Regions from separate parts of the Pseudomonas sp. PSE1(2024) genome, predicted to be linked through region 1. Evidence: riboswitches for the same ligand, from Rfam matches in the RefSeq annotation. Region 1 holds a riboswitch; the other holds the start of a gene.
The links. Region 1 has a riboswitch for cobalamin ahead of ABTV87_RS15855 (CbtB domain-containing protein). Riboswitches for the same ligand answer to the same signal wherever they lie in the genome.
Positions count from the first base shown of each region.

Region 2: another riboswitch for cobalamin. It lies ahead of cobO (cob(I)yrinic acid a,c-diamide adenosyltransferase); the one in region 1 lies ahead of ABTV87_RS15855 (CbtB domain-containing protein).

Region 1 is NZ_CP158967.1:3,524,827-3,528,223, forward strand. It holds gene cobW (cobalamin biosynthesis protein CobW) at 1-468, opposite strand, end outside; cobalamin riboswitch at 568-777, opposite strand; cobalamin riboswitch at 1,681-1,901, shown strand; gene ABTV87_RS15855 (CbtB domain-containing protein) at 2,022-2,219, shown strand; gene ABTV87_RS15860 (CbtA family protein) at 2,231-2,932, shown strand; gene ABTV87_RS15865 (cobalamin biosynthesis protein) at 2,929-3,342, shown strand.
Region 2 is NZ_CP158967.1:1,841,902-1,845,298, forward strand. It holds gene ABTV87_RS08350 (PQQ-dependent sugar dehydrogenase) at 1-646, opposite strand, end outside; gene ABTV87_RS08355 (hypothetical protein) at 712-1,296, opposite strand; cobalamin riboswitch at 1,463-1,688, shown strand; gene cobO (cob(I)yrinic acid a,c-diamide adenosyltransferase) at 1,770-2,381, shown strand; gene ABTV87_RS08365 (cobyrinate a,c-diamide synthase) at 2,378-3,397, shown strand, end outside.

The DNA.
Region 1 (3,397 bases):
GGCATCGACCTGATCCGGGAACGCGGCGAAGGTGCCGGCAGCCACGGCCGGGCTGTCGACCACAGTAATGACCGCGTCAACGGTGCAGGCGCTGCGGATTTCCGGCCACTGGAAGGCTTGCACCAGCGGCTTCGGCAGGGCCAAGCCCGAGGTTTCGATCAGGATGTGGTCGAGGTCGCCGCGACGGGCCACCAGTTCACGCATCACCGGGAAGAACTCTTCCTGAACCGTGCAGCACAGGCAGCCGTTGGCCAGTTCGTAGACGCGGCCGGTGGCTTCTTCTTCGGTGCAGCCGATGGTGCATTGCTTGAGGATTTCACCGTCGATGCCCAGCTCGCCAAACTCGTTGACGATCACCGCGATGCGGCGGCCCTGGGCGTTGTCGAGCATGTGCCGCAGCAAGGTAGTTTTGCCCGAGCCGAGGAAGCCGGTGACGATGGTGACGGGGAGTTTGGCCAGTGTTTTCATCGGATGCCCTTTGGCAAGGTGGCGGGCATACGGGACGAGACCGGCAACGCGGGTGCGTGCCTGGAGAGTTCGCCACCGGATCACCCCGCCCGGTTGAAAGTGAGAATCTGTGACGAGGCAGGTCTCCTGGCTGACGGTGTTCGGGCCTTGGCCCGGTATTCGCTGCGCCTTCCCGCTGGCTCTGGATTGAGTTGGCAGTGGCGTGGCAGCGAACAGCACCGTTCACAGTTGCGGGGGCAGCCGCGGCTTGGACCGCGTTCCCTTCTTAGCTTCGGCGTGGGCCGAAGAACCTCGAAAGCGCAAGGCTACGCAGGGTGTGGGGATGGGTCAATGGTTCGTGGAGTTTGGGATTGAGAGCATATCCGTTGCTTCGGGTGCTGCCGCTGGCGGTTTCGCTCTTACAGCGAGTCCCTTTTTCAAACGCCAAAAAGGAACCAAAAGGCTTTTGCCCCGGCGTACGGCACTTCGCTTAGGCTCAGTGTTCCCTCGCTACGGTGTCCACCAGGGGGCATCGCCTACGGTTTGCTTCGCTGCACCTCCTCTCGATGTATGCGGCTCCGCCGCACGGCGCTACGCGCCTACCCCCTGATGGACACCTCCGCTCGGCCTGCCGAAGGGGCTTGAGATCAAAAGCCAGGGCCAGGGCCAGAGCAAAAGCCAGATCAAGAGCCCCCCTCACCCTAGCCCTCTCCCGGAGGGAGAGGGAACTGAACGAGGTGTTTGGGAGAGCTACGCCGACGTGAAGTACCGAGTCGAACTCAAGTTTTGAAAAAACCACAAATCGGCTCCCTCTCCTCGGGGAGAGGGCTGGGGTGAGGGGTAAACCCACCACAAAACCAAAGCCGAACACCCAAGCTCCTCCCCACTCAACACAATGAGCGTTAGCTCGAGTACCGCTTTTGATCGCAGGGCCCGTCGGCAGGCTGAGTGGAGGGATTGATCCGGGGGTGGGAGCGCAGCGACCGTGCGGCGCAGCCGCATGCATCGAGAGGAGGTGCAGCGAAGCAAACCGTAGGCGATGCCCCCGGATCGATCCCGGAGCGAAGGAACCCCGAGCCTCAGCGAGGGGCCGTACGTCAGGGTTAGAGACCTTTTGGTTACTTTTGGGGCGTTTGCCAAAAGTGACCCGCCGTAAGGGCGGAACCCTAAGCAGCCATAACCGCAGCAACGGATCTGCCCACAAAATTGACTAAATTCCCCAACCCATGGTCTCCTACACAACTTGTTACGGGTGCCCCTCACAGGGTGAAACGGGAAACCGGTGAATCATGTGCTTTACTCTAAAGCCATGTCAGTCCGGTGCTGCCCCCGCAACGGTAAGCGAGCGAAGCGTCAGATCCACTGTGCCCACAGGCATGGGAAGGTGACGCTTGCAGGTCGGCAGACAGCCACCCCTCGTGAGCCCGGAGACCGGCCCGCAACACACAGTGCGCGACATCGCCACTGAACATAACAAACCCGCGGTGGGCGGGCGCTGTTCGAACCTCTGCGTGCCCGACCGCAGGGGTTTTCATGCGCTCTATTCACCCGCTGACACTCCAGAGGGAAGCGCCATGTCGATCATCAGCAGCACCGGCAGCAATTCGGACAAGATATCCAGCACCACCACCCTGAGCCAACGCCTGACCGCCGCCGTCTGCGCGTCGATCCTCGGTGCGTGCCTCGTGTATTTCGCCGGTTTCTCGCACATCGAAGCGGTGCACAACGCCGCGCACGATACCCGCCACAGCGCCGCGTTCCCGTGCCACTGAGACCTGACGACATGATCAAGCGTATTGCGCAGACCGCAGGTTTCACCGGCCTTCTGGCCGCCCTGCTCCTGACGTTGCTGCAAAGCTTCTGGGTTTCGCCGCTGATTCTGCAGGCCGAAACCTTCGAGAAAGCCGAACCGGTTGCCGAAGTTCACGAACACGCCGCCGGCACCGCCGCCCATACACACGATGCCGAAGCCTGGGAGCCGGAAGATGGCTGGCAGCGCGTGGTCTCCACCACTGGCGGCAATCTGGTGGTTGCCGTGGGTTTCGCCCTGATGCTGGCGGGTCTGTACACCCTGCGTGCGCCGACCAAAACATCGCAAGGCCTGCTCTGGGGTCTGGCCGGTTACGCGACCTTCGTGCTCGCCCCGACCATGGGTCTGCCACCTGAATTGCCAGGCACTGCCGCTGCGGATCTGGCCTCGCGGCAGATGTGGTGGATCGGCACTGCGGCCTCCACCGCTGTCGGCCTGTCCTTGATCGCGTTCAGCCGTCACTGGCTGATGAAGATCCTCGGCGTGGCGATCCTTGCCGTGCCGCATGTGATCGGCGCGCCACAACCGGAAGTTCATTCGATGCTCGCCCCGGAAGCCCTCGAAGCCCAGTTCAAAATCGCTTCGCAGCTGACCAACGTCGCGTTCTGGCTGACCCTGGGCCTGATCAGCGCCTGGTTGTTCCGCCGCAAAAGCGAAGGTCAGTACCACGCATGACCGATGACAGCGCAGCGCCGACCTTCGTGGTCGGCCTGGGCTGCCAGCGCGGCTGCCCGGCCAGCACGCTGCGTGCATTACTTGACCAGGCGTTACAGGCGCATCGAATTGATCTTGAGAAGGTCAAGGCGCTCGCCAGTATCGACCTCAAGCGCGACGAACCCGGTTTGCAGGAACTCGCCACCCAACTGGCGCTGCCGTTGCTGTACTTCAGCAGCGAAGAACTGGCCAGTTACCAGCAACGTTTGAGTCATCACTCACAGATCGCCTTCGAACGCACCGGCTGTTATGGCGTAGCTGAAAGTGCCGCTCTGGCCCTCGCCGAACAGTTGATCAGCGGCCCGGCAAAACTGCTGATTTCGCGGCAAAAGTACGCTCAGGCAACTCTGGCATTGGCCGGCGCGGCGTAAATTCCCGATAATCCCCGCTTTCGATCATGAGCATTCTTCATCTGAAGGGCTTGTG
Region 2 (3,397 bases), 1.7 Mb from region 1:
TGCTGCCGTCCTTGCTGGCGATAACGTTTTTGGTCCAGTGGTGGTTGAGCGTGCCGCCCGGCAGGTCGACGACCTTGATCGGCTGGCTCTTGATTTCGGTAGCGCCGGGCTCGTAATTAAAGCGCAGCAGGCGATCGGTATCGGCGACGTACAGATCATTGCCGACCAGAGTCATGCCGAACGGCGAGTTGAGGTTCTGCAGGAACACCGTCCGGGTTTCGGCCACGCCGTCATGATCGGCGTCGCGCAGCAGGGTAATGCGGTTCGGGCTGGGAACGCCGGCACCGGCACGGCCCATGACTTTCTTCATCACCCAGCCACGAATGCCCTTGCCGTCGTCGGGTTTGGGCGGGGCGTTGGTTTCCGCCACCAGCACGTCGCCATTGGGCAATACGTACAGCCAGCGCGGGTGATCGAGATTCTCGGCAAAGGCTGCCACCTGCGTGCCTGCCGCTGCCGTCGGTTTTGCGCCGGCCGGCCAGCCGATGGCCGGGGCGATGTTCACCGTCGGGATCAGGGTCTTGTTCGGTTCGGGCAATCGGGGAGACGGGCCGGTGCCGTCGGAGACTTGCAGGCTGGAGGATTCACCACAGGCGGCGAGCCCTCCGGCGAGCACGATGACGAAAACGAGCTGGGGCTTGCGCATTGCTGATCTTCCCTATGAATGCATTCTTAATCATAGAGAAGCGCACAAGCCCGATGGTTCAACCCTCAGCCGCGGGCTTCCTTGAACAGCACGGCAATGCCGGGGTGATAGTTGCCGGCCTCGCTGCGCAATTTGCGGTAGGCGTAGGGAAAGTACCAGGCGACGGCGCAGGTGTGTTCCTTTTGCAGGTCGTCGACCATGTCCTGCAACTCTTCCGGGCTGGCGCTGTGCTGGGCCTTTTGCGGGGCGACGAACAGGCAGCCGAGTTTCAGGTCGCTGGCGTAGCTGATGCGCTTGGCGTCGCTGGTGATATCCGCCAGGGCCTGCGTCAGATTCAGGCTGGTGACGCGCGGCCAGCGTTGGGTGGCCTGAATGAAGGCGCGATCTTCAGCGCCAGCCAGGAACAGGTCGGCGCGGGCATTGCGCTCGCCTTCCTCGTTCTGTTTGCGGGTGGCGGTGTCGCGCAGGGTGACCAGTTCGGCCATCCAGGCAGCGGCCGACAGCAGGCCGAGGTTGGCTTTTTCGTCGTGCCAGTAGGGCGTGTCGTTGTCGCCGCGCACGGCGTTGTAGCGGTCGATACAGTCAAACCAGCGTTCCAGCACCGGGCGCAGGAATTCCAGCCGCGGATTGCTGATGATCATGCCTTGCATGGTGCTCTCCCTTGTTATTGTGATGTGCTCTCTGCAGTCAAAAAGCATGGCTCTTTGATATCACTGCTGACAGTGTGGCACAAGATTGGCGTCAGTTAATTGATCGGCGGCAGTTATTCGCCGCACAAGCCCCTCTTCAATTGACGCTCCACCCCCAACCCTCTAACCTTCGCGGCTTGTTTCAGGTGCTCTGTGGCGCATGTCGACAGAGTGAAACAGGGAAGCCGGTGAGGCGGGTCTTCAAGCGATGAACCCTCACGATCCCGGCGCTGCCCCCGCAACGGTAAATGAGTAAAAGCTGCGTCTTATGCCACTGCGTAAAAGCGGGAAGGCGCGCAGCCAGGCGCAATCCGCTCATGAGCCCGGAGACCGGCCTGATCCATCCAGCGGCATCACGGTGGGCGATGCCAGGCTTGTTGCCGTCTATTCTTGTGCCTGCCCGCCGTTATCCAGCCTCAACGGAGAGCTCCCCCATGACTGATTCCCCCGAACGCGACGAGCGCCACCTGGCGCGCATGCAGCGCAAAAAAGCCGTGATCGACGAACGCATCGCCAATTCGCCAGACGAATGCGGCCTGGTGCTGGTGCTGACCGGCAACGGCAAAGGCAAAAGCAGCTCGGCATTCGGCATGCTTGCTCGCGCCATGGGCCACGGCATGCAGTGCGGCGTGGTGCAGTTCATCAAGGGCCGCAACAGCACCGGCGAAGAGCTGTTTTTCCGCCGTTTCCCCGAGCAAGTGCGTTTTCATGTGATGGGCGAGGGCTTCACCTGGGAAACCCAGGACCGCCAGCGCGACATCGCCGCCGCCGAGGCAGCGTGGGAAGTCTCCCGCGAACTGCTGCGCGATCCATCGATCGGTCTGGTGGTGCTCGATGAACTGAACATCGCGCTCAAGCACGGTTACCTCGATCTGGATCAGGTGCTCAGCGATCTGCAGGCCCGTCCGCCGATGCAGCACGTGATCGTCACCGGCCGCGCCGCCAAGCCGGAAATGATCGAGATGGGCGACACCGTCACCGAAATGGGCATGATCAAGCACGCCTTCCAGGCCGGCATCAAAGCGCAGAAAGGCGTCGAACTTTGAATCAACCACGTCACTGCCCGGCGGTACTTATCGCCGCGCCGGCCTCCGGTCAGGGCAAGACCACCGTCACCGCCGCGCTGGCCCGTCTGCATCGCAATCAGGGGCGCAAGGTTCGCGTATTCAAGTGCGGCCCGGACTTTCTCGACCCGATGATCCTCGAGCGCGCCAGCGGGGCGCCGGTCTATCAACTGGACATGTGGATGGTCGGCGAGCAGGAAAGTCGTCGCCTGTTGTGGGAAGCCGCCGCCGAAGCCGATCTGATCCTGATCGAAGGCGTGATGGGCTTGTTCGACGGCACGCCGTCTAGCGCCGACCTGGCCCGGCATTTCGGCGTGCCGGTGCTCGGCGTGATCGACGGCACGGCCATGGCCCAGACCTTCGGCGCACTGGCGCTAGGCCTGGCGCGCTATCAGCCTGATCTGCCGTTCGCCGGCGTGCTGGCCAACCGCGTCGGCACCGTGCGTCATGCACAATTGCTGGAAGGCAGCCTCACCGAAGGCCTGCGCTGGTACGGCGCGTTGTCCCGGGAAACCGGGATCGAACTGCCGAGCCGCCATCTCGGTCTGGTGCAGGCCAGCGAACTCAATGACCTCGACGTGCGCCTCGACGCCGCCGCCGAAGCGCTGGCCGGCACTTGCGAGGTAGCGCTGCCACCGGCTGTGGAATTCGCCGCGCCTGAAATCATTGAGACCGAAAAGCTGCTCGAAGGCGTGCGAATTGCCGTCGCCCGCGACGAAGCCTTCGCCTTTACCTACGGCGCCAGTCTAGATCTGTTGCGGGCGATGGGCGCCGAGTTGAGTTTCTTCTCGCCGATCCGCGATGCGCAATTGCCCGACGCCGACAGTCTGTACCTGCCCGGCGGCTATCCGGAATTGCACCACGTTGCCTTGTCGCAGAACGCCGACATGCTCAAAGCGATCCGCGCGCATCATGCCGCCGGCAAACCGCTGCTCGCCGAATGTGGCGGCATGCTTTATCTGCTCGACTCGCTGACCGATGTCGAAGGCACCCGCGCT